Tahibacter amnicola: one gene and its partner. The protein of the gene in region 2 binds, or shares a complex with, the protein of the main gene of each other region. Links are inferred from orthologs where the notes say so. Each region holds a gene or a part of one and is shown on either strand. Other genes may lie near its edges.

Evidence for each region.
Region 1: the proteins of dapF (region 2) and N4264_RS03590 are in contact, whole or in part, in a solved structure (PDB 5YGU), measured with the Escherichia coli proteins. The link is inferred for Tahibacter amnicola from one-to-one orthologs.

What each region holds. Positions count from the first base shown.
Region 1 is NZ_CP104694.1:852,668-867,324, reverse strand. What follows is about bases 7,314-10,283. They hold N4264_RS03590 (RNA pyrophosphohydrolase), read right to left. Parts: upstream 9,087-10,283; coding sequence 8,541-9,086; downstream 7,314-8,540. Other genes in these bases: N4264_RS03575 (chalcone isomerase family protein), read left to right, coding at 9,773-10,283; queD (6-carboxytetrahydropterin synthase QueD), read left to right, coding at 9,367-9,741; N4264_RS03595 (pilin), read left to right, coding at 8,053-8,523; N4264_RS03600 ((2Fe-2S)-binding protein), read right to left, coding at 7,723-7,932; bfr (bacterioferritin), read right to left, coding at 7,314-7,575. In the rest of the region: N4264_RS03630 (hypothetical protein), read left to right, coding at 1-344; N4264_RS03625 (error-prone DNA polymerase), read right to left, coding at 368-3,646; N4264_RS03620 (Y-family DNA polymerase), read right to left, coding at 3,643-5,085; N4264_RS03615 (ImuA family protein), read right to left, coding at 5,628-6,425; transcriptional repressor LexA, read right to left, coding at 6,422-7,048; more of bfr, read right to left, coding at 7,105-7,313; more of N4264_RS03575, read left to right, coding at 10,284-10,348; N4264_RS03570 (phasin family protein), read left to right, coding at 10,608-11,009; N4264_RS03565 (MAPEG family protein), read right to left, coding at 11,134-11,514; N4264_RS03560 (STAS domain-containing protein), read right to left, coding at 11,593-12,168; N4264_RS03555 (FHA domain-containing protein), read right to left, coding at 12,172-13,275; N4264_RS03550 (cyclic nucleotide-binding domain-containing protein), read right to left, coding at 13,295-14,092; N4264_RS03545 (hypothetical protein), read left to right, coding at 14,300-14,657. UniProt on the Escherichia coli protein: Master regulator of 5'-end-dependent mRNA decay.
Region 2 is NZ_CP104694.1:572,443-586,963, forward strand. The notes cover bases 3,724-6,557. They hold dapF (diaminopimelate epimerase), read right to left. Parts: upstream 5,629-6,557; coding sequence 4,819-5,628; downstream 3,724-4,818. Other genes in these bases: N4264_RS02375 (tyrosine recombinase XerC), read right to left, coding at 3,724-4,142; N4264_RS02380 (DUF484 family protein), read right to left, coding at 4,139-4,822; lptM (LPS translocon maturation chaperone LptM), read right to left, coding at 5,663-5,785; N4264_RS02395 (hypothetical protein), read left to right, coding at 5,907-6,557. Also shown: N4264_RS02365 (LysR family transcriptional regulator), read left to right, coding at 1-703; N4264_RS02370 (amidohydrolase family protein), read left to right, coding at 810-2,822; more of N4264_RS02375, read right to left, coding at 3,210-3,723; more of N4264_RS02395, read left to right, coding at 6,558-6,584; N4264_RS02400 (DUF2179 domain-containing protein), read right to left, coding at 6,585-7,172; N4264_RS02405 (thioredoxin domain-containing protein), read right to left, coding at 7,175-7,714; N4264_RS02410 (GNAT family N-acetyltransferase), read right to left, coding at 7,711-8,184; N4264_RS02415 (RimK family ATP-grasp domain-containing protein), read left to right, coding at 8,435-9,919; N4264_RS02420 (hypothetical protein), read right to left, coding at 9,944-10,360; N4264_RS02425 (monovalent cation:proton antiporter-2 (CPA2) family protein), read left to right, coding at 10,478-12,256; N4264_RS02430 (ankyrin repeat domain-containing protein), read right to left, coding at 12,272-14,521. UniProt on the Escherichia coli protein: Involved in the succinylase branch of the L-lysine biosynthesis and in the biosynthesis of the pentapeptide incorporated in the peptidoglycan moiety. Catalyzes the stereoinversion of LL-2,6-diaminopimelate (L,L-DAP) to meso-diaminopimelate (meso-DAP).

The DNA of each region.
Region 1 (14,657 bases), 280 kb from region 2 along the record:
AGAACCATGGCCTGGCTGCCGCCAACGACTACGTGCGCGTGTCGATGTGCCTGCAGCTGGGCTGCTGGGATTTCGCCCTGCCGGAACTGGCGCGCCGCGCCATGGCGATGGTGACGCAATCGCTGCAGCCAGGCTTCGACTACAGCCGCCTGGATGCCCTGCGGCTGGAGATTTTCCGCCATCTGGAGCAGAACGCCGACCTGCTCGAACATCATCTTGGGGAGTACTGGGCGCTGACGGCGGCGCTGGGCATGCTGTCGCCGGACAGCGAGATCGATACGCTGTGCGAGGGATACGACTGGTTTTCCATCTGCCTGGAAGGCATGCGCGACCAGGCGTCCTAGCCTTTCGCATGGCGCATTGTGGATCAGTAGAAATTGCGAACCTGACTGTCGAGCCCGGCCGGCAGGAGCGACGTATAGTTGTGCAGCCGCTTGGCAACCAGATGGCGGACGCCCTGCTCCGTCTGCAGTACACCATCGACCCCCAGGAGCACCGACTCCAGCAAGACCCGGCGCTGGCGTTGCGCAAGGTCGCGCCAGACGACCACATTGACCTGCCCGTGCTCGTCCTCCAGCGTGACGAAGACCACGCCGCTGGCCGTCGGCGGGGCTTGCCGCACCGTGACCAGCCCCGCGCTGCGTGCAAAGGTGTTGCCGTCCAGCGCCTGCAATTCGCGCGAATCGCGCACTGCACGCCGGCGCAGGGCGGCGCGCGCCAATGCCGCCGGATGCGCTTCCAGTGACAGGCCGGTCGTGGCGTAGTCGGCCATGACATTGGCTGTACGCGTGGGGGGACGCAGGGCTACGCGCTCCTCCTGCACGGTGGCTCCGCTCAGCAGCGGCGTGGGGATCTGCGCGCCTGCGCTCTCCCAGCGGGCGCGATGGCGATGCCCCGCCAGCGATTTGAGTGCACCGGCTTCCGCCAGACGGTCGCGCTCGAACCGTTCGATCTGTGCGCGGGCGGTGAAGTCGGCCACATCGGCAAATGGCCGCACGCGCCGCGCTGTCACGATGCGTTCGGCTACCACCTGTTTGAGCGACTTGACCAGGCGCAGGCCCAGGCGCAGTGCATGGCCGCCGCCGGGCAGCGCCTCCAGGGTGCAATCCCAGTCGCTGTGGCTGACATCGGCCGGGCGTACGCAGCCGCCGTGGTGGCGCAGGTCCTGGATGAGCTGCGCCGGCGGATAGAAGCCCATCGGCTGGGAATTGATGAGCGCGCAGGTGAACGCTTCCGGGTGATGGCATTTGAGCCAGGAAGACACATAGGCGATCTGGGCGAAGCTCGTCGCGTGGGATTCAGGAAAGCCGTAGCTGCCAAACCCCTTGATCTGCTCGAAAATCTGCGTGGCAAAGGCGTCGTCGTAGTGATTCCGGCGCATGCCGTCGCGGATACGCTGCTCGAAGTGCTCGAGGCCACCGTGCCGCTTCCAGGCCGCCATGGAACGACGCAGCTTGTCCGATTCCTCCGGCGTGAAGTCGGCGGCGAGCTGCAGCAGGTGCATCACCTGCTCCTGGAAGATCGGCACGCCCAGCGTCCGACCGATCGCCGGCGCCAGGCGCTCGTCTGGAACATAGTGCTCTTCACCGCTGCGCCGGCGCAGATAGGGATGCACCATGCCGCCCTGGATCGGCCCCGGCCGCACGATGGCCACTTCGATGACGAGGTCGTAGAAGGTGGCCGGCCTCAGGCGGGGCAGCATCGACATCTGCGCACGCGATTCGATCTGGAAGACACCGATCGTGTCGGCCTTCTGGATCATTTCGTACGTGGCCTGATCGTCCGGCGCGATGGATTTGAGGCCCAGTTTCTCTCCCTTGTGTACCTGGATCAGGTCGAAACATTTGCGCAGGCAGGTCAGCATGCCCAGGGCCAGGCAATCGACCTTGAGCAGGCCCAGGGCCTCCAGGTCGTCCTTGTCCCACTGGATGACGGTGCGGTCCGCCATGGCGGCATTCTCGACCGGCACCAGGCTGTGCAGCGGATGTTCGGAGATGACGAAGCCACCGACATGCTGGGAGAGGTGGCGGGGGCGGTCCACCAGCTCGGCGGTGACGGCCATGATGCGTTGCAGGGTGGGATCACGGCTGTCGAAGCCGTTTTCCGCCAGCAACGCATCCAGCGATTCGCCCCCGTTGCCACGCGTGAACACGCGACTGAGCGCATCGAGCTGATCAGCGCCCAGCCCCATCGCCGCACCCACCGCGCGCACGGCGCTCTTGGATTGCCAGGTGATCACGGTCGCCGCGAGCGCGGCACGGTCGCGACCATATTTGGAGAACACGTGCTGCAGCACCTCTTCGCGCCGCTCGTGCTCGAAGTCCACATCGATATCCGGCGGCTCGTCGCGATCGGCCGAGAGGAAGCGTTCGAACAGCAGGTGCCCTGTCGCCGGATCGACCGAGGTGATACCCAGGCAGTAGCAGACAGCCGAGTTGGCCGCCGATCCGCGCCCCTGGCAGAGGATGGGCGGATCCTGCCGGCGCGCCCAGTCGACCAGTTCGTAGACCGTGAGGAAGAAGTGCTCGTACTTCTTGTGCCGGATCAGGGCCAGCTCTTTGTCCAGCTGGCGGACCACCCTGTCCGGAATGCCGTCCGGCCAATGGGCACGGGCTCCCTGCCAGGTCAGTTCACGCAAATGAGTTGTCGCGTCGCGGCCTTGCGGAACCAGTTCATGCGGATACTCGTAGTTGATGCCATCCAGCCGGAAGCGACACCGGTCGGCCACGACCTGCGTTTCGGCCAGCAGCGCCGGCGAATGGATCGCGCACAGCGTCGCGATCTGGCGCAGGTGCCGTTCACCGTTCGGAAACAGCGCATCGCCCGCGTTGGCAACGGTGGTGTTGAGGCGAACCGCCGTCAGGACATCCTGCAGCACGCGCCGGCTGCGATGGTGCATATGGACGCCACCGGCCGCGAGCACCGGCAAATGGCTGTGTTTTCCCAATTGCACCAATGCCGCTTCGTCGGCCGCGTCGTCCGCGCCGCGATGCAGTTCGACGGCAATCCAGGCACGGCCGGCGAAGTGCCGCCGGACCCAGTCGGCATCATCGGCGAGCGCCGCGGTGACCGCCTGCGCGTCCGGCGCCGGCTGGCGCGAAGGCAGGCCGGCAGGATCCGGCAGCCACAGCACGACCAGGCCCGGCGCGAGGTTTTCCACATCCGCCCGGCACAGCCGGTAGCTGCCTTTTTCGCAGCGGCGTCGCCCGAGGGTGACCAGGCGGCACAACTCCGTGTAGCCGGCGAGGTCTTCGACCAGGAAGACCAGGGTCGGGCCGTCCGCCAGCCGGATCTCGCTGCCGACGATCAGGCGCAGGTCGAACTTCTTCGACGCCTCCCAGGCACGCACGATGCCGGCCAGGGAGCACTCGTCGGTGATGGCCAGGGCGTTGTAGCCCAGCCGCGCGGCCCGCTCGAACAACTCGGCCGCACTGGAGGCGCCGCGCTGGAAACTGAAGTCACTCAGGCAATGCAGTTCCGCGTAGTAGACGGCGACGGACGGATGCAACGGCGGCGCCTCGGAACCGCCATCCACGCGGGGCCGCGGCAGGCGGCGCGGGCGGCTGACCGGGCCGTGGTCGTGGATCTGCGGCGGCTCGTCAAAGGAGGGCGGCCGCAGCGGCACCACCTTGCCGGGCGGTTTCATGCGAACCAGCCGTGCAGCATCCAGCCGCTGTACGCCCCGGCAGGCAGGAAGGCCCAGGCACGCTGGCCATCGCGGGTCTGCACGATGTAGTAGTCGCGCCGCGCATCAGCCTCCCACCAGCCGCTTTCGATGCGCTCGGGCCCCGCCAGGATGCGCGCCGGATCCGGTCGCAGCACGATCGGACGGCGCAACAGCCACAGCGGCCGTGGACCACGCAGGGGTGGGTCCAGGCGACCTGCCGCCCCGTAGTGCCAGGCGAGTTCAGGCCGGTGATCGTGACCGACGGCCAGCTGTCGCACGGCGCCGTCGCCCAGGCGGGCGCGCAGGCGATCGGCGAGGTCTGGCCAGTCGAGGGACTGCTCACGGCGTACGTCGAACAGGTCGCCGTGGCGCGGCTGGAAGGGCGGCAGGTCTTCTGCTACCAGGGAAATAGCACTAACCTCGGCAGCCAGGCTGACGCGCTCCAGGCGTCCGCGGCAGAACTCGAACAGACCGTCGGCATCGCGGCGCGCGGTCAGCAGGGTGACCGGCACCTGGGTGGCGGCGCGCTGCTCGTGTTCGAGCAGCAGATGAAAGTGCTCGACGCTGCTGTCGCGCAGATCCAGGTAGAGCGCCAGTTCGCGCACCAGCCGCCGCAACGGAAACAGTAGCGCCGGCCAGCTGTCCACGCGCCCGTCCAGCTCGATTCGTCGCGCAAAGCGATCGGGTGGACGGTACAGCGGCAATGTCTCGGGGGCTCGACCCTGCAGGCGGTCGAGCCAGCGTACGCCGTCAACGCCGATACGCCGGGTCAGTTCCGCGCGCGGCAGGGCCAGGACGTCGCACAGACGGGTCAGCCCGATGCCGGTGAGGCATTCCACGGCTTTCGCATCCAACCCGCAGAAAGGCAGCGGTACGCGACGCAGTGCCGTACGCAGCGGCGCGTCATGAACAATGGCGACACCGTCGCTGATCCGGGCCAGTACGCTGGCGGCAGCGGCGACAGGCGCCACCGCCATGCGGTGGGCGTACCCCAGTTGCTGCAGGTCGGCGCGCAATTGCCGCTCCAGTGAAGACCATCCGCCAAACAGACGCAGGCTGGCTCCCACTTCCACCAGCAGGGAGTGATCCTCGAACCGGCTGACCTGGGCGCTATAGCCGTAGGCCCAGGCGGCGAGCAGATCCAGCAATTGCCGCTCACCTGCCGGATCGCGCGGCCGCAGCGTCACCTGGGCACACAAGGCCGACGCCGCCGGCAAGGACTGACCACGCCGCACCCCCTGGGCCTGCGCCGGCGCGTTGGCCAGCGCGATCACCGGCCGCTGGCGCGGACCTTCATACACCGCCTGCGGTTGTGCCGGCTCGCTGGCGACGTCATCGGTCACCGCTTCCGCGGTACCTGCGGTAGCGAATACCGCTGCCAGGGGCAATTCAAAAAAATGGAGGCAGGCCCAGAGCATGGCAAGGTAATGTGGTCAGGAAAGCCAACCTTGGCCAGTACGTGTCTCAGGATGTGCGCCAGATCAATTGCCAGGACGCCTCGCGGCCAGTGACCGGCCCTGCTGTTGGTCCTTCCCGCCGGAAGACCCACGCCTCGCAGGAGAAGCGTTCTTCATCGGCCCCCTCGTCGACGCATCGAATGGCAAGGACGTGCACCGCATGCCGGTCCGCGAAACCACGGCATCGCTGCCGGATGGTGCTGGCGGCAACGATAGAGGGTTACCCGTAACCCACTCCGGCGCCGATGCAACCGATGACCCAGGCTTGCGTCGTCTGACGGTGCTTGATGCCAAAGGACCATCGCCGGCTGATACCAGAAGTGGCAAAGCGGACGACGAACGCGTCGGTTGCATTGCCCTGTTGCGACGCTGTCGCATGCATCCGCTATCCAGTGCGTAGCAAGCTGGTGTTTCACACATGAGTTGCTCCTGTCGAAGTGCCATCCGTGGCGGTGAACTCCTGACCAACTGACAGGTTTGCGAGGCCTGGGCGGTCTGCCTGCTCAGGCACGCCATCGCAATCGTGTGGCAGCAGCACCAAAGCTGCCGCGGCATTTGAGGATCTCCGCCGATGTGCCCTGTTCGTCCGCATGTACAAGCAGGCGCAACGCCGAGGGACTGGCCTGTGAGGCCATCGCTTCGGGACGGAAGACAAACGCGAGCCCACCGCCATGTTCCGCCGCCAGCTGCCAACGGCGCAGCTGGGCGTAGTCGGTCTTGTCGGCCCAGAAAAGGACGGCGCCACAGGCACCGGAACGCAGGCATTGCTCGGCACTCCAGGAGGCATCGGACACCCGGCGCCCACCAGCAGGAGAAGACGTCGTCGTTCCTGCCCTGGGCGGCATCGCAGCGGGTGCTATTCCACCAGCGGACTGCAGAGCGGCCGCCGAGGAGACACGCGGCCGCATCGAACCAAGAGGGTCGTCGGTGGGATTGCCGACCTCCGCCACGAAGGCCAGGTCGATGCCCTGGGCAGCAAGGGCCGGCGCATAGGGAATGTAGGGCGGCGCCACGAACACCACCCGCTGCTTCTGGCGGGTGAGGCTGGCCAGCGCCGGCATCAGCAGGCTCAGCTCTCCCAGGCCATCGGCACCGATGAGAATTTCCGAGAGTGCTCCCAGCGGCCAGCCGCCGCCGGGCAGGAGACGATCCAGCGCATCCCAGCCGGTGGATTGCGCCCGCATCGACAGCGGCGCGGAGCGGCGCCATACACCTGGATGGCGCAGCACGCCATCCAGCCCGGCGGCAGGCGCCGAACGGCCGCCTTCCAGGGGTAGCGATCGGACCGGTGCGGCACTCATGGTTCCCCCTGACGGATGACGCCCACGTACACGCCCTCGATGGCGAAGCTGTCCGTGCGGCGTGGATCGACCTCGATGGGTGAGAAATCCGGATTCTCCGGCAGCAGCAGCAGGCGATCGCCCGCATGCCGCAGACGCTTGACGGTGATTTCGTCATCCAGCCGTGCCACCACGATGCGGCCATCATCCGCAGTCGGCGTGCGGTGCACGGCGATCAGGTCACCATCGAGGATGCCGACCTCGCGCATGCTCGCGCCGACCACGCGCAGGAGGAAATCCGCCCGCGGCCGGAACAGATTGCCGGCCACGGCAAACTGGGCTTCGATATTGCCTTCCGAAAGAATGGGACTGCCGGCTGCCACGCGGCCGACCAGCGGCAGGAGCCGGTAATCCGCCGACGGTGTCTCGACAGCCGGCAGGCGCAGGCCGCGGTGCTGGGCGGAGCGCTCCAGGGCGCCCTTGCGCATCAGGGCGTCGATGTAGTCCTGGGCGGAACTGTGGCTGCGCAGGCCGAGCGCTTCGGCAATCTCGCGCAGACTGGGCGGATAGCCGTGCTCGCTCGCATAGGCGCGAACGAATTCCAGTACGCGGCGTTGCTTGGGAGTGAGCTCGGGGGTCGTCATACGTACTAATGTACGTATTCAGACCCCCACCCGCAAGTGCCCGCAAAGGGCGGATGTCAGCTGCCGATCTTGGTCTGCAGATAAGCGGTATCGCCCAGCTGGCGGATCAGCGTGAGCTGCGTTTCCAGCCAGTCGATATGTTCTTCTTCGGATTCGAGAATCGACTCGAACAGTTCACGGCTGATGTAGTCGCCGACCTGTTCGCAATAGGCGATGGCGGCCTTCAGGTCCGGCACTGCCGCGTACTCGAGCTTCAGGTCGCACTCCAGCGCTTCCTTGGGCGATTCGCCGACCAGCAGCTTGCCCAGCTGCTGCAGGTTGGGCAGGCCGTCGAGGAACAGAATGCGGTCGATGAGCTTGTCCGCGTGCTTCATCTCGTCGATCGATTCCTTGTACTCGTGATCGGCGAGTTCCTTGAAGCCCCAGTTCTTGAACATCTTCGCGTGCAGGAAATACTGGTTGATCGCGATGAGTTCGTTGTAGAGCGCCCGGTTGAGATGCTCAATGACCTTGGCGTCGCCTTTCATGTCCTGCTCCTTGAACGAAAACGACCAGACTATACCGCCGCCGGTCTGCCCAGGAGGAAACGCGAATCGGATGCACTATCCAATGCGGGAAATCGCCAGGCTCATCCGCCGGGCACCGCAGAACAGCAGGAGGGAATGGGCCGCGCGTCAGGCGGCGGCAGCCACCAGGGCCAGTCCGAAGGGCTTGGCATTGCGCGGAATGGCTTCGCGCAGCACCTGCTCGGCAAAGTCGGCGCAGGATCCACAGGTACCGGCGCAACCGGTCCGCATGGTCAGCTCGGCCAGGGAACGTACACCATCAGCAGCCGCGTCGCGGATGGCCGAATCGGTGATGCCGTTACAGATGCAGACGTACATGGTGCAGAGCCCCTTTGGTGCATCCATTCAACTGCAAATGAGAATGATTGTCAACATCTCTCCCATTGGACGCAACCCACCCGGTGTCGATCATCATCACGCGCACCAAGGAGCACGCCGATGCAGCGCCTGGCCCTGAATTTCGTGGTGGTATTCGCGGCCGCGCTGGCGGCGCTGCTTCTCCACGACTACCTGCGCGGCAGCCGCACTGGCGGTGATTTCGGGGTTGGCGCGCGCCAGGAACGGGACCGCGTCCTCGAGAGCGATTTCCGCCGTGCCGCCGATCCAGCCCGGGTGGCCCTGGCGGAGTTCTACTTCTCCCACGGTACCTGGCCTAGCTCCAATGCCCAGGCCGGCCTGCCGGAACCGTCGCTCTACCGGGGAGAATCGCTGCGGACGCTGGCCGTCAGCGGATCAACCATCACCCTCACCTTCGACGGGCGCTCGGGCGTCGACGGCGGCCAGATCATCCTGCGCGGCGAAACGACGCCGGAACTGGCGATGGGCATCCACTGGGAATGTATCTCACCTAACCTGCCGGACATCGCGACCGCGCTGCCCCACTGCGTACATCGTCGGCCGGGCGGCTGACGGCACGGTCACGCACGTCAGACCAGGGCCGGAACCGCCGAAAGGCTCTTCTCGACCGGCGCCGGGAGATCCCCCAGGCGCACACGGCACACCGACTCCACCGTCGGCGCAAACTGGCGCAGCGCCCGTTCGTACACACGCCGCTTGAAAGTCACGACGTTCTGCGCCGGGTACCAGAAATCGACCCAGCGCCACAGGTCGAACTCGGGCTTCTCGTTGGCATCCAGGCGGAAATGCCGCTCCTCGCCAATGAACCGCAGCAGGAACCAGACCTGTTTCTGACCGATGCACAGGGGGCGCTCATTGCGCCGGAGATAACGGCGCGGCAACCGGTAACGCAGCCAGCCGGGCGTGGCTCCCAGCACCTGCACATGTTCGGCGCCAAGACCGGTTTCCTCGTGCAGTTCGCGGTACATGGCCTCCAGCGGCGTTTCGTCGCTGCGCATGCCACCCTGCGGAAACTGCCAGCCATCGCGGTTGATGCGCCGTGCCCAGAACAGGCGGCCATCATCCCGCAACAGAACGATGCCGACATTCGGCCTATAGCCATCGGGATCGATCACTGGCCACTCCAAATTACGCCCTGGCAAGGATTCTTCCACAGCGCGCGAGGGGCCAGCAAGGCAGAGTATGGAACCGGCCTTGACAGCGGCCCCGGCGAAGCTACAATGCCCGACCCTATTTCGGGCACAATTACCCGTAGTGGCTAGGTAGCTCAGCCGGTCAGAGCGCGGCACTCATAATGCTGAGGTCGGCGGTTCGATCCCGCCTCTAGCCACCATTCCTTCTTCTGGCGCGCCGGCCACGTATTTTGCCGGCACGCGACCGGCACCGTCCTGCGCGATGGATCTCTTCAAGGTATTCCAGATCGAAGCGGCGCACCGCCTGCCCGAGGTTCCGCCGGGCCACAAGTGCGCACGACTGCACGGTCATTCCTTCCGGATTGAAATCCACGTCAGCGGCCCGGTCGATCCGCGCGCCGGCTGGGTAATGGACTTCGCCGACATCAAGCAGGCCTTCGCGCCGGTCTTCGATGCGCTGGACCACCGCTACCTCAACGACATCGACGGACTCGCCAATCCCACCAGCGAGAACCTGGCGATCTGGATCTGGCAGCAACTCAAACCGGCGCTGCCACTGCTCAGCCGTGTAGTGGTTCACGAAACCTGTACATCCGGCTGCGCATACGGTGGCCCCGACAGCACCGGAACCGGCTAAACTCGGGAAAATTTCCGGGCCGGTGTCGCGCATGCTTCTGTCGCGAATTTTCTCGTTGTGCCTTTTGACGCTTTCCGCAACCGCCTCCGCCGTCACTGTCGGCGGCGAGGAATTCCCGGAGCGCATTGACGTCCCGGGCGTGGGCAACAACCTGCATTTGTCCGGCGCGGCCGTCCTGGATCGCAATTTCGTCCCGTTCTATACCGCTGCGCTGTACGTACCGCTTTCGGTGCGCTCGGGCGAACAGCTGGCATCGGGCATGTCCCCCTTCCGCATGACCGTCATCTGGCAGATCCCTGCTCTTGATGATGCCCGTGTCGACGAGTACTGGCTGAAATCGTTCACCGACGCGGTCGGTGCGAACCAGATGCCGCGCATCAAGGGCAACGTCGATCGCTTCCTGGCCCTCTTCGGCGCCGCCGAGCATGGCCAGACCATCCTGTTCGATTACATCCCTGATGCCGGCATGCGCATCTATGTGGACAACAAACCCGTCGGCCAGCTGGCGGGCGTGGAGTTCAACCGCGCCCTGATCGCAATCTGGCTCGGTGAAAAGGCGCCGCGGGAATTCCGCGACACGCTGCTGGCCAATATCGACGGGCCCTGAGCCCCCTACCGCCCGGCGCCAGAACACGCTTCGTGCCACCGCCCGCCCTGGGCGGCGTTGCGGGATCGCGCGCGCAATCCCGCCTTGCTAACACTTTTTTGACGCAATGCACGACGCCCTGACACCGGGCAGACTCCCGTCATTTCTACCGATCCCGGTGTCATGGGTATTTTCTTGCGAATCACGTGTTGCAACGCAACAAAACCCCTGGTACGCTTCGCGCCCACACTCCACCAACCGCCTGCGAGGGCAAGCCACCATGATCGAGCAGTACAACAACCAAGTGCTGGCGTTCAGCAAGAGCTTCGCCGATGCCGCTTTCAAGGTTCAGGGCCTGGCGCTCCAGAACTTCGAAAAGATCGCTGACCTGCAGTTGAAGACGTTCGAGAACCGTGCAAACGCCACCGCGGCGTTCGTGTCGGAAGCACTGGAAGTGCGTGACTTCGACGGTCTGAAGGCCATCTGGCCGAAGAGCGTCAGCCTCGCCAAGGAATCGGCCGAGAAGGTCTACAGCACCAGCCAGGAAGTGTTCGGCCTCGGCATCAAGACGAGCGAAGCGCTCGGCGAACTGGCCAAGACGACCTTTGCCGCCACCAACGAAACGCTGCAGAACCAGGCCAACGCCTTCAAGAAGGCTGCCCCCGCGGCCCCGGCGAAGTAAGCACTGAACAACGAGTACCAAGCCGCGCTGCGACGACCCTCCCCTCCCCGTAGTCGCAGTGCTGCTTTGGGCCGGATGACGCAAGTCATCCGGCCTTTTTCTTTGGGGGACTGCTATCCCGGCCTCAGGCCGAGATCACGAAGAGACCGACCACGCAGGCCACGCCCAGCGCCCACGCGACACTGCGCAAGGTCGCCTGGTTCGCCAGGTACATCGCGCCGTACACCAGTCGCAGCACGATGAACGCGACGGCGAGCAGATCCGCTTTGTCCTGTGGCGCGTGCAGCACATGCGCCACCAGCACCGCGGCCGCGAACGGTGGGAACGCCTCGATCGAGTTCAGGTGCGCCCAGTGCGCACGGGCGCGGAATCCGTCCAGGTTGGCCTGGAAGACGCGCGGCTGGCGATTGTCAAAGCGCGTCGCCCCTTTGCTGAACTTGGCAATGCCGGTGAACACCAGCGGCAGAAAGGCCGCCACGAGGATGGTCCAGAGCGCAATCGTCATTTCGCCTTCCTTTCTGATCGGAATGGAACGTTCGAATGCACTCGCCCCCGCGAGCGCTCCAGGGTCAGCGGTGAGGGGTCAGCTTTTTGGCCCCAGCCACCGCTTGAGTTTCGCCGCGAGCCCTGCCGGTTCACGGCCGGGCGGCAATGGCGTCGGATTGCGCGTTTCGACCCTCTCGGGCGCTGTCTTGGCTCCCAGCAGCCGTGCGGCCGCCTGGGTCAGGTCGGAAGCGCCGCCGCCGGCCGCCGCGGAGTCCGCCGCGGGCGCCCCCATCAGTTCCGTAGCGGCTGATACCAGGCGCGGATCCAGCTGCGCCTGGGAGTGCCGCGCCAGGGCACTGCGCCGATCGGCGTACACGGGCAGGCGTTGCGCCAGCTCGGGCTGGGTGAAGATCTCCCGCAGTGAATCGGGAACGCCCGCCAGCCAGGTCGTCCCCTTGCCGCGCAGACGGTCCGCCAGGTGGGCCAGCACCTTGATACCGGCGCTGGACGCGTAATTGAGCGCCGTCAGGTCGAACAGGAAATAGCGGGCACCTGCGCCCTCCAGTTCCTGCAGGGCGAGCTCCAGGTCGACCGCCCCTTCGGCGTCGAGCCGGCCGCCCAGCAGCAGGACATGCACCTGCCCCTGCTGCTCGGTGACGATCTCAAGGCCCACCCCTCAACCCTCCCGGAATACCCAGCGCGCAGCACCGACCTGGATGACGTCCTGGTCGCGCAGCAGCCGCTCGCGCACTTTCTCCGCATTGACCCGCGTGCCGTGTGCGGTGCCCAGGTCGACAACCGTATAACCCGCCATGCTCACCGTCAGCTGGGCGTGCCTGGCTTCCACGCCCGGGCCGCCGACGCGAACGTCATTGGCCGGGTCCGCACCGATGTTCAGCGGCTTGAGGTTCAGCATGATGCTGTTCTTGCCCGCCTCGGGATTCTGCGGCACCAGCCGGGCGGCGCGAACGACGACCGTCGCGCCCGACGGCGCGGCCGGCGTGGCGCTCGAGCGGGCCGGCAGCGGGATGTCCAGTACCGGCATGATCTGCGTCTCACTGGGAGGACGCCGCGGTGTCGCCGGTGGGGCTGGCATGGCGGGCGCAGGCTCCATCGTGGGCAACGGCGGCATCGCCATGGCCTGGGTCGCATCCGGCGGCGCAATCGTTTCCGTTTCCAGCGTCTGGTAGGCCTTGGTCGGGATCTCGTTGCGCGAGGGCGTCGGTGCCGGATCGGGCTCGACCGCTGCAGGCGGAGCCGGCGGGGCCGCTACGACAGATGGAGCGGGCGCCGGTTCCGGTGCACGCGCGGCCGCTTCGAGCTCGGCTTCCGAATGGAAGGCTTCGAGGAACTGCGCCTTGAGCGACTCGGCGCGTCCCAATGCCTCGCGCCGCTCGGCCAGGTCTTTTTCGAGATCAGCGCTGCGGCGCTGGAACTCGGCCCCGTCGAACTCGCCCAGCTGGTGACGCAACTCGATTTCCTGGCGATCGAGCGAGATGGCTTCGTGATCGGCGGCGAAGCGATGGTGCAGCACCTTGAGCGTGGCGTACTGCTCGCGCGCCTGCTGTTTGAGCGGTGCCGACTTCGTTTCCAGCTCGCGCGTCCTGGCCTGGTAGTCGCCGCGCACGCGCAGGTACACCGCATCAGCGACGGCGCTCCGCCGTTCCTCCAGCTGGGTCAGACGCTCGGCCAGGATGTCCTGCTCGGCCTTCAGGTGTTTCAGGTCGGCAACGGCGGACAGATCCACCGCTTCGAGCGCCGCCAGTCGTTCGTTCGTCATGATGCTCCCCTGTCGCGTTTCAGGCCGCGACCAACTCGATCTCGACCGCACCGAATTTCAGGCGGTCTCCGGTTTTCAGCGGGACAGTCGCGCCGGTCGCCAGGCGCTGTCCGTTGACAAAGGTGCCGTTGGCGGTACCCACCTCTTCGCGCAGGAAGTAGATCCCCCCTTCGCTCAGAAGCTTCGCATGCCGGCGGCTCAAACTGCGTGACGCATCCAGCGGACCGAGATTGATCTCGGGCGTGATGCCGGTGACGGGATCCGTACGGCCGATCAGGAATTCGGTACGTGCCGGATCGAGCGCAAAACGCTGCCCGCTGGCCGCGTGCACAAGGACTGCAGGCCCCACTGCCGATGGCGGCGGCAGCGGTGTCACCGGCCGCGGCGGGCGGACCGCCGGCTCGGTCGCCGGCTTTGCGGCCGTCGCTGCGGCGCCCCGCAGCTGGTCGAGCGCGGCCTGCAGTTCGGCGGCGCGCTGCTCGGCGCGCCGGTGGCGTGCCGCGAGCTTGCGCATGATCCGCACCGCAATTTCCACATTTTGGCGCAACAGGTCGGCAAAGGCGGCGCGCTGTATCCGCAGCAGCCGGCAATCGGTCCGGGCCAGTGCCGAGGCAAACCGCGGCTGGTCTTCCAGCATCGCCATGTCGCCGAAGAAGTCGCCGCTCTCCAGCGTGGCGATGGTCACATCACCACGCGCGCTGCGCCGGATCTCGACCGTGCCCGATTCAATGATGAACATCTCGGCGCCGGGTTCGCCTTCGCGAAAAACCCATTGCCCAGCCGGAACCTCGATGTAAAGGTCGTTCGCCTTTGCCATGTGCCTTCCCGTGCCGCGTGCGTCGCTTCGCAGCGATTATGCCGAGCGGGGAATCCGCGCGGCAATCGACGCCCGGGCTCGCCATGCCGGCGCCTTTCAACCTAGTCAGCCCGAAGCCGTCAGGCGCACACTAGTGCGTGTTGGCCGCCACTCGCGACCGGCACCGATAGCAAGCGTCCTGGACTGCATCCGCCGAGGGAGAACGCCATGTCATTGCAACGCGCCGTCGTATCGCTGCTGTTGATCGCCACCGCTACCACTGCCGCCGCGGCAGACCTGGTCATCTACGATGATTCCACCAAGAACGGATTCGACCAGACCTGCACCTGGAGCCCGGACGTCGATTTCGCCAGCACGGCCACCGTGCATTCGGGTGACTACGCCATCCGCTTCACCCCGTCCTACTTCGGCGGCCTGAGCTGGTGTGCGCCGGCCGGCGGCATCAGCACGGAGATCTACCGCGCACTGCGCTTCTGGATTCACGGCGGATCCTCTGGCGGCCAGGTCATCCGCCTGACTTTCCTCAATGGCGAGCCGCCGGAAGAAGTGGCGTCCGTCCTGGTTT
Region 2 (14,521 bases):
GCTGGAAAGCCTGGACCAGCAGTTCCGCAGCCAGCTCCAGGGCCTGGACGCCGGCGAGGTCACCATCGCCGCCGGCTCCTCCACGATCCAGTACCTGCTGCCGAGCCTGGTGCAGGCGTTCCGCGAGCAGCATCCGCATGTGCGGCTGCAGTTGTTCAACGTCACGGGCAAGGACGGACTGGCCCTGCTGCGCCAGGACCAGGTCGACTTCGCCGTCGGCTCCATGCTCGACGTGCCGCACGACCTGAGCTACGAGCCCGTGCAGTGGTTCGATCCGATGCTGATCCTGCCGCGGGAACATCCCCTGGCCGGCAAGCCGGAGATTCACCTGGAGGACTTGTCCCCCTATGGTCTGATCCTCCCGCCACAGCGCCTCACGACGTACCGCCTGGTCGACCTGGTCTTCCAGCAGCGCCGCGTGCCGTACCGCGTGGCGATCGAGGTCGGTGGCTGGGAAGTGATCAAGCAGTACGTCGCGATGGGCCTGGGCATCTCGATCGTCACGGGCATCTGCATTACCGGCGACGACCGCCAGAAACTCGAGGTCCGCAACCTGCGCCAGTACTTTCCACAACGCAGCTATGGCGTCGTGATGCGCAAAGGCAAATACCTCTCCACCCAGGCGCGCGCTTTCATCGACCTGATCCGGCCGGGCCTGTTCGGACGCGGTGGCTACGACGAAGTCGGCCATTCGGAACGATGACCGCATGATGGCGACGCCACACCCGATGACTTCCGCCACTTTCGGCACAGGTTGAACGCTGCCGCCTGCCCTAGCCTGCCCGGATCCCCGAGATGGAGGCAGGCCGATGCGATTCCGAATCCTGATAGCAACCCTGGCCTTCGCGATGGCCGTCCCATTGGCCGACGCCGCAACCACCGAGAACACCGAGGTCTGGCTGGTCGGCAATCTGGCTGGCAAGCAGGTGGCCACCTACGAGGACGACGGCAGCGTCCGCGTGCATTTCGAATACAACGACCGCGGACGCGGACCGTCCACGGACAGCGTCTTCCGGCTGGCTGGTGATGGCACCACCCGCAGCGTCGAGAACCGCGGCGTGGACTATTTCAAGGCAGCGGTGGAAGAGCGCTACAACCGCGAGGGCGACAAGGTCACGTGGAAAAACGCGTCCGAGGACCAGGCGCGCACCGCGGCTGGGCCAGCGTTCTACCTGAGCCTGCAGGGCGCGCCCGAGGAACTGGTGCTGCTCGGACGGGCCCTGCTCGCCGCGCCCGGCCAGCGCATGGCCCTGTTGCCCGATGGCGAGGCGCGGATCGAAAAGCTGTCTGACCTGAAAGTAAAGACCAGGCAAGGACGCAAGACGCTCTCGTTGTATGCGCTCCATGGGCTCGATCTCACGCCGAACTATTTCTGGCTCGATGACCAGCAGCGCTTCTTTGCCAGCTACTCCCCCTGGTTTTCGATGGTGCGCGAGGGTAATGCGGCCATCCTGCCGCAGCTGGGCAAGGCGCAGGATGCCGAAGAGAAACGTGTCGCAACGCAGCGGGCAAAGTCGCTGACGACGCACCTGACGCACCCGCTCGCCATCCGTGGCGCGCGCGTGTTCGACCCGCCATCGGGCACGGTGCAGGAAAACCAGGTCGTGCTGGTGGAAAAGGGCCGGATCAGCGCTGTCGGGGACGCGGAGACGGTGAAGGTACCCGCGGACGCGCAATGGATGGATGCCGGGAACCGGTTCCTGATGCCGGGCCTGTGGGATATGCATGTCCACGAGTCCGGCGCGGCGCAGCCCGTACTCGACATCGCTGGCGGCGTCACCACTGTGCGCGACCTGGCAAACGAAGGAACGAGCCTGGCCGCTCGTATCGGTGCGATCGAGGCCGGGATGGACATCGGCCCCCGCATCATCAAGGCCGGCATCATCGACGGCCGTGGCCCGTTCGCCGGGCCGACCAAGGTGCTGGCCGACACCGCCGACGAGGCCAGGGCACACATTGCCGAATACGCCCGGACGGGCTATGAGCAGGTAAAAATATACAGTTCCCTCAAGACGGAGCTGGTTCCGTCCATCATCGAGGCCGCCCATGCGGCCGGATTGCGCGTCAGCGGGCATGTCCCCGCCTATATGACCGCCCGCCAGTTCGTCGAGGCCGGTGCGGACGAAATCCAGCACATCAACATGCTGATGCTCAATTTCCTGTTCGACAAAGTGCAGGACACGCGCACGCCGGCCCGCTTCTCCGCCATCGGCGAGTTTGGCGCGGCCATCGACCTTGGCGCGCCCGAGGTGCGCAGTTTCGTCCAGCTGCTGCGCGACCGCGGCACGGTGGTCGACCCGACCGTCAGCACCTTCGAGGACATGTTCCTCAGTCGTCCCGGCTTCCCCGGGCCGGGTAGCGCGGCCATCGTCAACCGGCTTCCCGCGACGCTGCAGCGCGGCGTTCGTTCCGGTGCCGGCGGCCTGCCGATCAAGCCGGGGCAGGAAGGCGCCTATCGCGATGGCTTCCAGCGCATGATCGACTTCGTCGGCGTCCTCCATCGCAGCGGCGTGCGCCTGGTGGCCGGTACCGACGGCACCGCTGGCCTTGCCCTGGCGCGCGAACTGGAACTGTACGTCGCCGCGGGCATCCCGCCGAAAGACGTGCTGAGGATCGCCACCTACGACGCCGCCGCCGTGATGAAGCGCAACAAGGACTACGGTCGCGTCGCGCCCGGCTATGTCGCCGACCTGATTCTCGTGGATGGCGATCCGACCGTCGTGATGGGGGATATCCGCAAGGTACGCACGGTGATCCGCGGCGATCGCTGGTTCGACAGCGGCAAGCTCTTCGAGTCGGTGGGGGTCAAGGCGGCGCCGTGAGCAACCTGTGGCTTCCGCTTTTGTAGGTTGGCGCTGAGCGCAGCGATGCCCAACATCGCCGGGCGCATTGGTGTGTTTGGGAGCCGAAGAGCCAGAGCGTCGCGAGTGCCGCCGCGGGCAGCCTGGCTCGCTTCCTTCGGCCAGCCGACTACAGAAGATGCGCGGCTATGCATTCCGTAGCCCGGGTTAACCCGCAGGGTTCACCCGGGGTGAACCTGCGTCGACGTCGGAAATACGCCGCGTCGTGTGGGCAACGCTGATTGGACGACAATTCGCGGTTCACCCCGCGTGCGCTGCGCTTACCCGGGCCACAAAATTGAAAGCGCCCTATTCGCAGGCTGGGTAGAGCGTACGCTCCGAGCCGGGCTTCGCTGCGCTCTGCCCAGCCTACGTTTCCTCATCATTTCGTCGCCGCTTTGCGCGCGGATGCGCGGCGTCGTACACGCGGGCGAGGTGCTGGAAGTCCAGGTGGGTGTAGATCTGCGTGGTGGCGATGTCGGCGTGGCCGAGCAGTTCCTGCACGGCGCGCAGGTCGCCGGAGGATTCGAGCAGGTGGCTGGCGAACGAATGGCGCAGCAGATGCGGGTAGACACGCTTCCAGATGCCTTGGCTCTGCGCCCAGCGCTTGAGCCGGCGGCGCACGGTTTCCGGTGCGATCGGACGGCCGTTGCGACCGGGGAAGACCGGGTCGTCGGGTTGCGGGCCTGCCTGTTCACGCAGGGCCAGCAGCGCTTCGCGCGCCTTGCTGCCGACGGGCACGACGCGTGTCTTTGCGCCCTTGCCGAACAGGCGCACCGTGCCGTCGGAAAAATCGATCGCCTGCCAGCGCAGGCCAGTCAGCTCGGCCAGGCGCAGGCCGCTGGAGTAGAACAGCTCCAGCATGGCGCGATCCTGCACGGCTTCGGCGCCGTCGGCGGGAATTTCCACGAGGCTGCTCGCCTCGTCGACATCCAGCACCTGGGGCAGCTTGCGGCGCAGTTTCGGTGCGCGTACGTCCAGGGCCGGATCCTTCGCCAGCATGCCTTCGCGCAACAACCAGCGAAAAAAGCTGCGGCAGGCCGAGAGCAGGTGGTGCAGGCTCCCCGGCTCGCGGCCGCGCCGGTGTTCGCGTGCAACGAGTCCGCGCAGCTGCTCGGCATGCAGTTCCGACCACGCCCGCAGGCCAAGCTTCTCGGCATGCTGGCGCAAGGTCTCCAGTTCGCGCTGGTAGTTCACCAGCGTGCCGGTGGCGTAGCGCTTCTCGACGCGAAGGTAATCGATAAAGGCGGCGACCGGGGCGCCGAGAGCGCCGGATCCGTCGCCGGCGCCCGGAGTGGTCACGCGAGCGGATACCGGACGACGGAGGCGGTGATCGCCTCGGCGATGAGCTTGAGGAAGACCGTCCCCATGCCCGGATGGAAGCGGTCCATGTCGTCGCTGCCGATAGCGAGCATGCCCAGGTTGTTCACCGGCATGAGCACGGTCGACTTCACCTCATCGGCGCGCTGGCCGAACAGGGCTTCGACTTTCTCCGGTTGCAGGCGGCCGCACAGCGTTTCGTTGCGCTGCAGGAACTCGGCGAAGGCGGGCATCGCGCGGGGGCCGTCGGGTTGCACGATCAGCCATTCGGCCTTGGGCAGCGAATCGGCACGACCGAACAGCACGATGCGCACCAGCTGGGTGTCGAAATCCTCGGTCAGGCCCGCGACCACGCGCGCGAGGCTGTCGTACAGCGAGGTGGCGCGCATCAGCGACAGGGTCAGCGTATGCACGCGGATCATCAGCTGCTCGTTTTCGTGCGCGATATCGATCAGCTCGTGCAGACGGCGGTTGAGCTCGCGGTTCTTGTCGCGCAGCACGTCCAGCTGATAGCTCGCCAGCGACGCCGCCGGCCCCTGGTCGCGCGGCAGGCGCAGACCGAGGGCCAGATCCGGAAATTCGTTGAGGAACTCGGGGTGACGGCGCAGGTAGCTGGCTACCTCCATTGCTGTCAGGCCGTCGCGCAGACTCAGGTCGCTCATGGATAGTAGTTCCCGTCGAAAACGAAAGCGGCCGGCCCGGTCATCCACACGGAATGGCCCGGTCCGGCCCAGGATATCTGCAGCTCGCCGCCGGGCAGGTGCACGGCCACCTGGTGGTCGATCTTGCCGCGCCGATGCAGCACGGCCACGGCTGCGCAGGCGCCGCTGCCGCAGGCCAGTGTCTCGCCCACGCCGCGCTCGAACACGCGCAGCCGGATCTCGCGCGGCGACACAATATGCACAAATCCCACATTGCACTGGCGCGGGAAGCGCGGGTGGTTCTGCAGCACCGGTCCCCAGTCTGCCACGTCGGCCTCGGTGACATCGGGGACTTCGATCACGGCATGCGGATTTCCCATCGACACCGCGCCGAAGCTCAAGGTGGCGCCTGCGGCCTCGACGGCGTAGCTGTCGGCCACTTCCGGAAAGTCCAGCGGAATCTGCGCCGGTTCGAACCGCGGTTCGCCCATGTCGATGCGGACGTTGCCATCGTCCAGGATCTCCGCGGCGACCGGCCCCGACGGGCTCTCCAGCCAGGTCTGGCCGGCGCCCAGGGCGCCGGCGCGGTGCAGCCAGGCGGCGACACACCGCGCGCCGTTGCCACACTGGCGGGCCTGGCTGCCATCGGCGTTGTAGATGCCGTAGCGCCAGGCGCAGCGGGGATCGGTCGCCGGCTCGATGGTCAGCAGCTGGTCAAAACCCACGCCGAAATGGCGGTCGCCGAGACGGCCGATGGCAGCCGCATCCAGGCCGAGTGGACGATCGCGGCAATCGATGACGACGAAGTCGTTGCCGATGCCGTGCATCTTGGTGAAGGGGATTCCTGCGTGCACGCAGGCTTCACCGAGTGGCAGGCGCGAACGACGCAGGCGTCGGTTCCGGCTTGACCAGATCGCCCTTGTTGCCGCAGGCGGCAACCAGGAGGACGACGAGCGCCAGCGACAACCGGGCAATACAACGCATGGGCAACCTTGTGCGAGCCGATAGACAATGCGCAGTATAGCCAGAGGTCGATCGGACGCGTCGCGGCCGCGTTTGCCGTGTCGCGTGGCACAGCGGTCATCACGCCGAGCAAGGAGCCCCCATGATGCCCGACATTCCCGCCCTGATTCCGGCCATTGCGGCCGCGCTATTCGGCCTGGCGAGCCTGCTGCAGGCCTTCGCCGTGCGGCGGCGCTGGCGCGACCGGCGACGGCTGTCGGCCTGCCATCGGGGCGCATGGCTGCTGGCCTTCCTGCTGATCACCCTGCTCTCGGCTGGATTGAGCACCTCGCTGCGCGGCTACCAGCGGCTGGTGGCCGAGGCGCCGGTAGCGGACATCCAGGTGCGAGCGGTGGCACCCAACACCTGGGCCCTGCGCGTGGATCTTGCCGACGGCACCCACGAAACCGTACAGCTCTCCGGCGACGACTGGCAGCTGGACGCGCGTGTCATCAAGTGGACGCCGCGGGCGGTCACCCTGGGCGCCGAGCCGCTCTACCGCGTGGAACGCATCAGTGGCCGCTGGCGCAACGCGGCGGTGGCACAGACCCAGCCGCCCAGCATCGTCGACCTGGCTGGCGACAACGTGCTGGACCTGTGGCAGGTCAAGCGCCGCTTCCCGGCCTGGCTGCCATTCGTGGACGCTGATTTCGGCAGCGCCACGTACATGCCCCTGATCGATGGCGCCCGCTACCGCGTGTCGCTCGCGGCGGCCGGTGGCCTGGTCGCGCGGCCGGCGGACCCGGCGACCGCGGAACTGATCAAGGCCAGCGGCTGGTAATCACTTGCGCTTGTTGCGCAGCGACGCCATGCCGGGGCCGTGGCCGTCGAGGGCGTGTTCGTCCTCGCCGTGGCAGTTCTTCACGTCGGTCACGGTGTAGATCGCATCCGGGTCGAGCTCGTGCACCAGGCGCAACAGTTCCGGCATGCGCCGGCGCCGGTCGACGACGTAGAGCACCTGCACCGTCGCCGCGCCGCGGTGGCGTCCGGCCAGCTCCACCACGGAGTAACCGCGCGCCGTGAGCGCCTCGGCCAGGTTGCAGGCGTCGCAGTAGGAAATGATGCGCACCAGCTCGCGCCCCACGCCCAGCCGCCGTTCGATCGTGATGCCGACGAAGTTGCCCGTCGCGTAGCCGGCCGCATAGGCGATGACGAGGTATACATTGTCAAGATGGCCGATCACCTTGCTGGCTGCCAGCACCCAGATGAAGGCCTCGCAGAAGCCGATCACCGCGGCCAGCAGGCGGTAGCCGCGAAAGCCGACCAGGATGCGGATGGTGCCGAAGGTGACGTCCGCGATGCGCGCGAAGAAGATGCCGATGGCCAGGAGGCCCGGGTAGGTGTTGATCAGGTCTGCCAGTTGGGCCACGGTCAGCGCGCCGCCTTGCCAAGAGTTTCCGGGTTCTCGAACTGCACGCCGATCCAGACGAAACGGTGCGTGGTATCGCGCTTGAGGATCTCCACCAGCCGGTCGATCTCCACGGCACAGGGCGTGCACCAGCTGCCCCAGTGCTCGATCAGGTAGAAGTCCGCCGGCGGCAGGCTGGCCGCATCCAGCGGCACGCCCGGCGCGGTTTCCAGGTCTTTCACCGCCCGCGCGAAATCGTCACCGCCCTTGAGTGGCTTGCCGCCCGCCAGCGCGGCCTCGAGCCGGCCCGTGACGTCGGGGCTCCAGCCAATGGTGTAGAGCACCTTCTCGCGCCGGGCATTGAACACGAACATCCGCGGCAGGCGCACCCCGTGGGTTGCGGCGATCTTGCGGATTGCCTTCTGTGGCATCGTCGTCTGCACCAGGGTGACATGCGCTGGCAGGTCGGTCGGCAGGGCGGTCGGAGTGGGCTCGGCGGACGCGGCCGGCAGGTGCGCGCCGGCGATGAGGACGCCAAGCAGTGCGGGCAGGACGAATTTCATTCGGAGGCTCCCGTCAACAATTTTTCATACTGCCAGGCGTCCGACCCGTCGTCGTAGTAGCCCGGCTTCTCGGCGATACGCCGGTAGCCCGACGACTCGTACAAGCGGATCGCCGCCGCATTGTCGGTGCGCACTTCCAGCCGCAGGCGATCATGACCGCGGCGCAGGGCATCGGACTCGACCGTCTGCAGCAATCGCCGTCCGACACCTTCCCCTCTCGCGCTGGCAGCCGTGGCCAGGGAGTACAGTCGCGCCGGCTGGCCGCCGCGGCGAAAAAACAGGACCGCGGCACCCAGCAGCGCGCCACTGCGCTCGGCGACCCAGATGGCGGCCGTCGGGCTGCGCAGATGACGCCGGAACTGCGCGCGACTCATCCGGTCGTAGGCGAACGTCTGCTGCTCCAGGTCGACGAGGGCGGCGGTATCCGCGGGCGTCGCGGCGCGCAGCTGGAAGGGGGTGGGATGTGGCACGCGCGAAGCCTAGCAGGAGCCTTGTACCGGCGGCAGGCAATACGTCGCGCTCTGCGCACCGGTCACCGCCCGGATGTGCGGAATGGAACACGTTGCGCCTGAATCCCGCCCGGCTGCACGACAAAAGACCCGTGTACGTGTTGCCGCCCTATGTCAAACTCGCGACCGGCTCGCCCGCCCCGATTCCCCGACCCATGCCTGACACAGATATTCCGGTTGCCTTGTTCCTGCATGGACGCGCCAGGCGCCCATGAGTCGTCTCGTCATCGTCGTCGAAAAAGCGTCCGACTGGGGTTCCTACTACCCCTCCGACAATGTGGTCACCGCGACGGACTACCTGCGCGAGCCGCTCGGCCAGGAAGAAGAACGCACCCAGGTGATCAACCTGTGCCGCAGCTACAAATACCTGGGCACCGGTTACTACGTGTCACTGCTGGCCGAGGCGCGCGGACACAAGGTGATTCCGTCGGTACGCACGATCAACGACCTGCGGCGACGCTCGCTCTACGGCCTGGATATCGACGACCTCAACCAGAAGGTCGCGCGTTTCCTGCCGGAAGAAGGCCGTGACACGACCGACTTCGGTATCCTTGTATATTTTGGCGAAACCAGCTACGGCCCCTTGCAGGACCTCGCGCGCCAGGTGTTCGAATCGTTCCCCTGCCCGATCCTGCGCATCGAGTTCGAGCGCGAGAAAGTCTGGCAGATCGCCGCGATCAAGCCCGCCGGCCTGCATACGCTGGATGACCCGCAGGAAGATGCCTTCGCCGACGCGCTGGACAAGTTCTCCAAGAAGCTCTGGCGCAAGCCACGCGCGCGCAAGAAATACCGTTACGACATCGCCCTGCTGCACGATCCCAACGAGGCGATGCCGCCGTCGAACAAAAAGGCGCTGCGGTCCTTCATCGAGGCTGGCAAGGGCCTGGGGATCGAAGTCGATCCGATCACGCGCAACGACTACACGCGCCTGGCCGAATACGACGGCCTCTTCATCCGCGAGACAACGGCGCTGGACAACCACACCTACCGTTTCGCCAACAAGGCGGAAAAGGAAGGCATGGTGGTGATCGACGATCCCACGTCGATCCTGCGCTGCACGAACAAGATCTACCTGCACGACCTGCTGCGTTCGCGCAAGCTGCCCACGCCCCGCGGCGAAATCCTGTTTCGCGACAACGCCAGGCAGCTGGCCGAACTGCCGGAGCTGCTGGGCTTTCCGATCGTGCTCAAGATTCCCGACGGCAGCTTCTCGCGCGGCATCGTCAAGGCCAACAACGCCGAAGAGCTGAAGAAGGGCGTGGACGAATTGTTCCAGCACACCGCGCTGATCATCGCGCAGGAATTCCTCTACACGGAATTCGACTGGCGCATCGGCGTGCTGAACAAGGAACCGCTCTTCGCGTGCCAGTACTTCATGTCGCGCGGTCACTGGCAGATCTACAACCATGGCGCCCGGGGCACGGCCAAGTCCGGGGGCTTCAAGACCTTCCCCGTCCGCGAAGCACCGCCGGAAGTCGTGCGTCTCGCGCTCAAGGCCACGCTGCCGATCGGTGATGGCCTGTACGGGGTAGACCTCAAGCAGGTCGGCAACCGGATCGTCGTGATCGAAGTGAACGACAACCCGTCGATTGATGCCGGCGTCGAGGACGAATACCTCGGCGAGGATCTCTACCGCCGCATCATGGAAGAATTCCTGCGCCGTCTGGAACGCAAACGCCTGGGCATCACCGACTGACGTTCACCCCGGCGGCGGCGGTGACTACAGCCGTTGCAGCAGTGCCGTGACCAGTACGCGGATCCGCGCCGTCCGGCGCGGGCGGCGCACCGGCAGCCGCCGAGCCTGGCGGTGCCGGACCATGACGTGGCGCCATCCCTGGCGCCGGTCGAACGGGGTCCCTTCCCCGGCCACGTCACTGCTGCGGCGCGCGAACGAGCGGACGAGGAACGCCCGCGCGCTGGCCAGCAACCGGTGCCGGTGCGCTGCGAGCAGCGTCACCAGCGGGGCACCCACGAGCCAGTAACCGACCCATCCGAAAACGGGCGAATAGGCGCGCGCCGAAGGCAGGGCCAGCCAGAGGCACAGCCCCGCAGCGAACCAGCAGCCGGAGACACGGTCGACCAGGGTGAAGCCGGGCGTGGCCTGTGGGGCAATGCGGGTTTGCGGGAAAGGCGTCATGGACGGTTCCGGCTCGTGGGTGCGAGCCGTTACTGTAGGCGCCGGTGATCTCAGATCCTGAGAACCCGACGCTGCGAAGCCGCATGCGATACTTCGGCGGTCTACCGGAGCCCACGCGTGGAAACACACACGATCCTGCACTACACCGTCGTGCTGCTGGCCGCGGCTGTCATTGCCGTGCCGATTGCCAAGAAGTTCGAGCTGGGCGCCGTGCTGGGCTATCTCATCGCCGGCGCGGTGATCGGCCCGGCCGGATTGAAGCTGCTGCAGAATCCGGAGCAGATCGCGCGCATTTCAGAGCTTGGCGTCGTGCTGATGCTCTTTGTCATCGGATTGGAACTGTCGCCGCAGCGGCTGTGGGTGATGCGCAAGTCCGTGTTTGGTGCGGGCACGGCGCAGATGCTGGGAACCACAGCGCTCATTGCGGGTGTCGCCGCACTGGGCTTTGGCCTGGGCCTGAAATCCGCGATCGTGATGGGACTTGGCCTGGCGCTGTCGTCCACGGCTTTCGGTCTGCAGCTCCTGGCCGAGCGCAAGGAACTTACCGCGCCGCACGGCCGCCTGGCCTTCGCCGTGTTGCTGTTCCAGGATCTGGCCGCCATTCCCATTCTTGCGCTGATCCCCGTGCTGGGCGGCGCCGGCGGCGCGGCGATGAACCTCGTCGATGCGTTGCGCGTCGTTGCCGTCATCGCCCTGGTCGTGGTGGCCGGCCGCTTCCTGCTGCGGCCGGTGTTCCGTGCCGTCGCCGGCACGCGCATTCCGGAAGTCTTCACCGCCACGGCTTTGCTCGTGGTCATCGGCACGGCCTGGCTGATGGAGCTGGCCGGCATCTCCATGGCCCTGGGCGCGTTCCTGGCCGGCCTGCTGCTCGCCGATTCGGAATACCGCCACGAGCTGGAATCCCAGATCGATCCGTTCAAGGGGCTGCTGCTGGGCCTGTTCTTCGTCAGCGTGGGCATGTCGGTGGACCTGGCTCTGCTGTTGCGCGAGCCGTGGGTGGTGCTGGCATTGACGGCGGCTCTGCTGGTCGCCAAGGGCCTGGTGCTGCTTCTCGTCGGACGCAGCATCGGTGGCCTGGATACCCCGCAGTCGCTCGCCTTGGCCGCAGTGCTGGCGGGCGGCGGCGAATTCGCCTTCGTGGTGTTCAAGCTGGCGCACAAGGCGCAGCTGCTCGACGGGCGCCAGCACGACCTGCTGACCCTGGTGATCACCTTGTCGATGGCGTTGACGCCGGCGGTCGTGGTCTGCGTGGCCAAATACCTCGGCACGCGGGAACGGGCTCCCGAGCGCGAGTTCGATCGTATCGAAGGGGATCCGCCGCGCGTGATCATCGCCGGCTTCGGCCGGGTCGGGCAGATCGTGGCGCGTATCCTGCGCGCCCAGCGCATTCCGTTCACGGCGCTGGAAAATTCCATCGAACAGGTGGACGTGTCGCGCCGCTTCGGCAGCGAAATCTATTTCGGCGATCCGACCCGCCCCGAGCTGCTGCGCGCGGCGCAGGCGGACAAGGCCGAGATCTTCGTGCTCGCCACGGACGACCCCGAGGCCAATGTGCGCACCGCCCGCATCGTGCGCCGGCTGTATCCGCATCTGAAGATTTTCGCCCGGGCGCGCAACCGCCAGCACGCCTTCCGCCTGATGGACCTGAACGTCGACGGCGTCGTGCGCGAAACCTTCGACGGCAGCCTGGTGCTCACCCAGCAGGTGCTCGAGGCGCTGGGGCAATCGCCGGGGCTGGTCGCCGAGCGGATCGCGCGTTTCCGCGCGCACGACGAGGCGCTACTGCTGGCGCAGCACCTGGTCTATGACGACGAGGCGGCGCTGGTGCAGAGCGCGCAGGAAGCCTTCGTGGAACTGGAACGCATCTTCGCCGCCGACATCGACGCGACGACCTGACCGCGGCACCGGCGCCTACTCCGGCGGCCGCACCGGCTGGCGCAGCATCTTGGCGAGGCTGGGGATCGCCGCGGTGGCGCCCAGTTCCGCCGCGACGTCCGCATAGCCGAGGAGTTCGGCCAGGTCCGCCGGGCGCCGCCCGCGGCAGTCGCGCAGCTCGCGGTCTGCGCCGCGTGCCAGCAGCTGGCGTGCGCAGCCCAGCAGGCCATGGATGGCGCAGGCGTGCAGCGCCGAGACACCCCGTTCGTCCTGCACATCCAGGTCGGCGGCGTAGTCGAGCAGCACGGCGACGAGCCGGCCGAGCGCCGGTGCATCGCAGGGGGTGCCTGGATCGGCGCGTCCGCCCACGAGCAGCAGCAGCGGCGTCTGCCCCTTGCCGTTACGCGCATTGGGCGCCGCACCGGCGCGCAGCAGCGTTTCCAGTACGCCGGCGGCGCGCTGCGCCGGCTGCGCGAAGCCGTACTGCACGGCCGCGTGCAGGGCAGTGGCGCCGCTGTCGTCCGCCAGTTGCGGGTCGGCCCCGGCCTGCAGCAGCTGCAGCACCAGTTCCGGAAATCCCAGCGCGCTGGCAATCATGAGTGCGGTGGTTCCGCCCGGCAGGCGCGCGTTCACGTCCACGCCATGGCCCACCAGGCAGGCGACCACGGCTTCGCGGCGCGCGCTGATCGCGGCGGAAAGACAGGTCGCGCCGCTGGTCGCCGCGTGATTCGGATCGGCGCCGGCTTTCAGGAGGTCGTCGACGAGGTCGCGATGACCCTGGCCGCAGGCGCGCAGCAGCGCAGTGGCGCCCTGCCCGTCGGTGGCCTCGATTGGCAGCTTCAGTGCCAGCAGCTTGCGCACCGCGTCGCGGTCGCCCTGGGTTGCCGCGCTGACCAGGTCCGCCGGCCACAGGCGGCGTCGCGGCAGCGGCCAGTTGGGCCAGTGCAGCCAGCGGGTCAGGTCGGATGCACCGCTGCCCAGGACCCGACCCAGCGGTGTTTCGCCATCGTCGCCAGCGATCTCCGGATCGGCGCCAAAATGCACCAGCCGCATCACGATCGCCTCGGCTGCCGGAACCGGCAGTGCCATGGCCAGGGCCAGCGCCGTGCGGCCGCGCGCATCGCGGTGGTTGGGATCAGCGCCGCGTTCCAGCAACGCATCCAGGACATCCAGTGCGCCCAGCTGGGCGGCGATATGCACCGCTGTTTCGCCGGACTCGCCGGCGTCGAAGGGGTCGGCGCCGCCGTCGACCAATTCCCGGGCCAGCTGCAACAGGCGCTGGCGCCGCGGCGCGTCTTCGCAATGACGCGCCGCGTCGAGCACGCGGCGCAACAGGCCGGATCCGCCGATGCCCGCACCCGCGTGGACCAGCTCTTCCAGCGCGGCGAGGCTGTCGGGCAATTGTGCGACGGCCGCATCCAGCAGCCGTCCGCCGGGGCCGTAGGCATCCGGTCGCAGGCCGTGATTGAGCAGCCACTGGCGCGCCCGCGGGTCGCCGTGGGTGGCCAGTTCCTGCCAGATACCCGCCAGGTCCCGCTCGGACCAGCTGCGGATCACCTCGATAAAGCTGTCGGCGATGGTCCAGTGGCCGAAGCGCAGCGCATCGAGCAGGTGCGCCGGCGAATCGGTGGCCGCCGTGCCCGCGGCGTCGGCCAGGCTCGCCGGCAAGGGATAATCCGGGTCGATCAGGGCGACCAGGTCCCAGCGGCCGGTCGTGATCGCGTGGTCCAGCGCACAGCGACCATCGCCGCAGGGGCGCCGGCGGTCGATACCCAGTGCCAGCAACGCGCGGACCGTATCGGCGCGGGCCTGGCGCGACTGGCAGGCGATGACCAGGGCCGTGCGGCCCAGGTGGTCGACGCGGTTGGGATCGGGTTTGCGCTGCGCGATCAGTGCGATCACTTCCGGTGCCCCGGCGCGGGCGGCTTCCATCAGGGCGGTCGTTGCATGCCCGTCGGCGATGTCGACGCTGGCACCGGCATCCAGCAGCAGGCGCACGATGCCCGCATGTCCGGCGAGCGCCGCCGCCATGAGCGCGGTGCGTCCCATCGGGCCCTGGGCGTCCGGACGGGCCTTCTGCTTCAGCAGCAGCTTGGCGCCGGTGATGTCGTCGTCGGTGATGCCCGAGGCGGACAGCAGCAGCGGCTGGGCATGCTCCACCTCGTTCTTCGCGCCGTGCTCCAGGAAAAAGCGCAGCAGGGTCCAGTTCGCGGCCGCGGCGGCCTGTCCGGGCGGCGTCAGGCCATCGCGGTTGATGCAGGCCATGGAGGCGCCGGCATCGAGCAG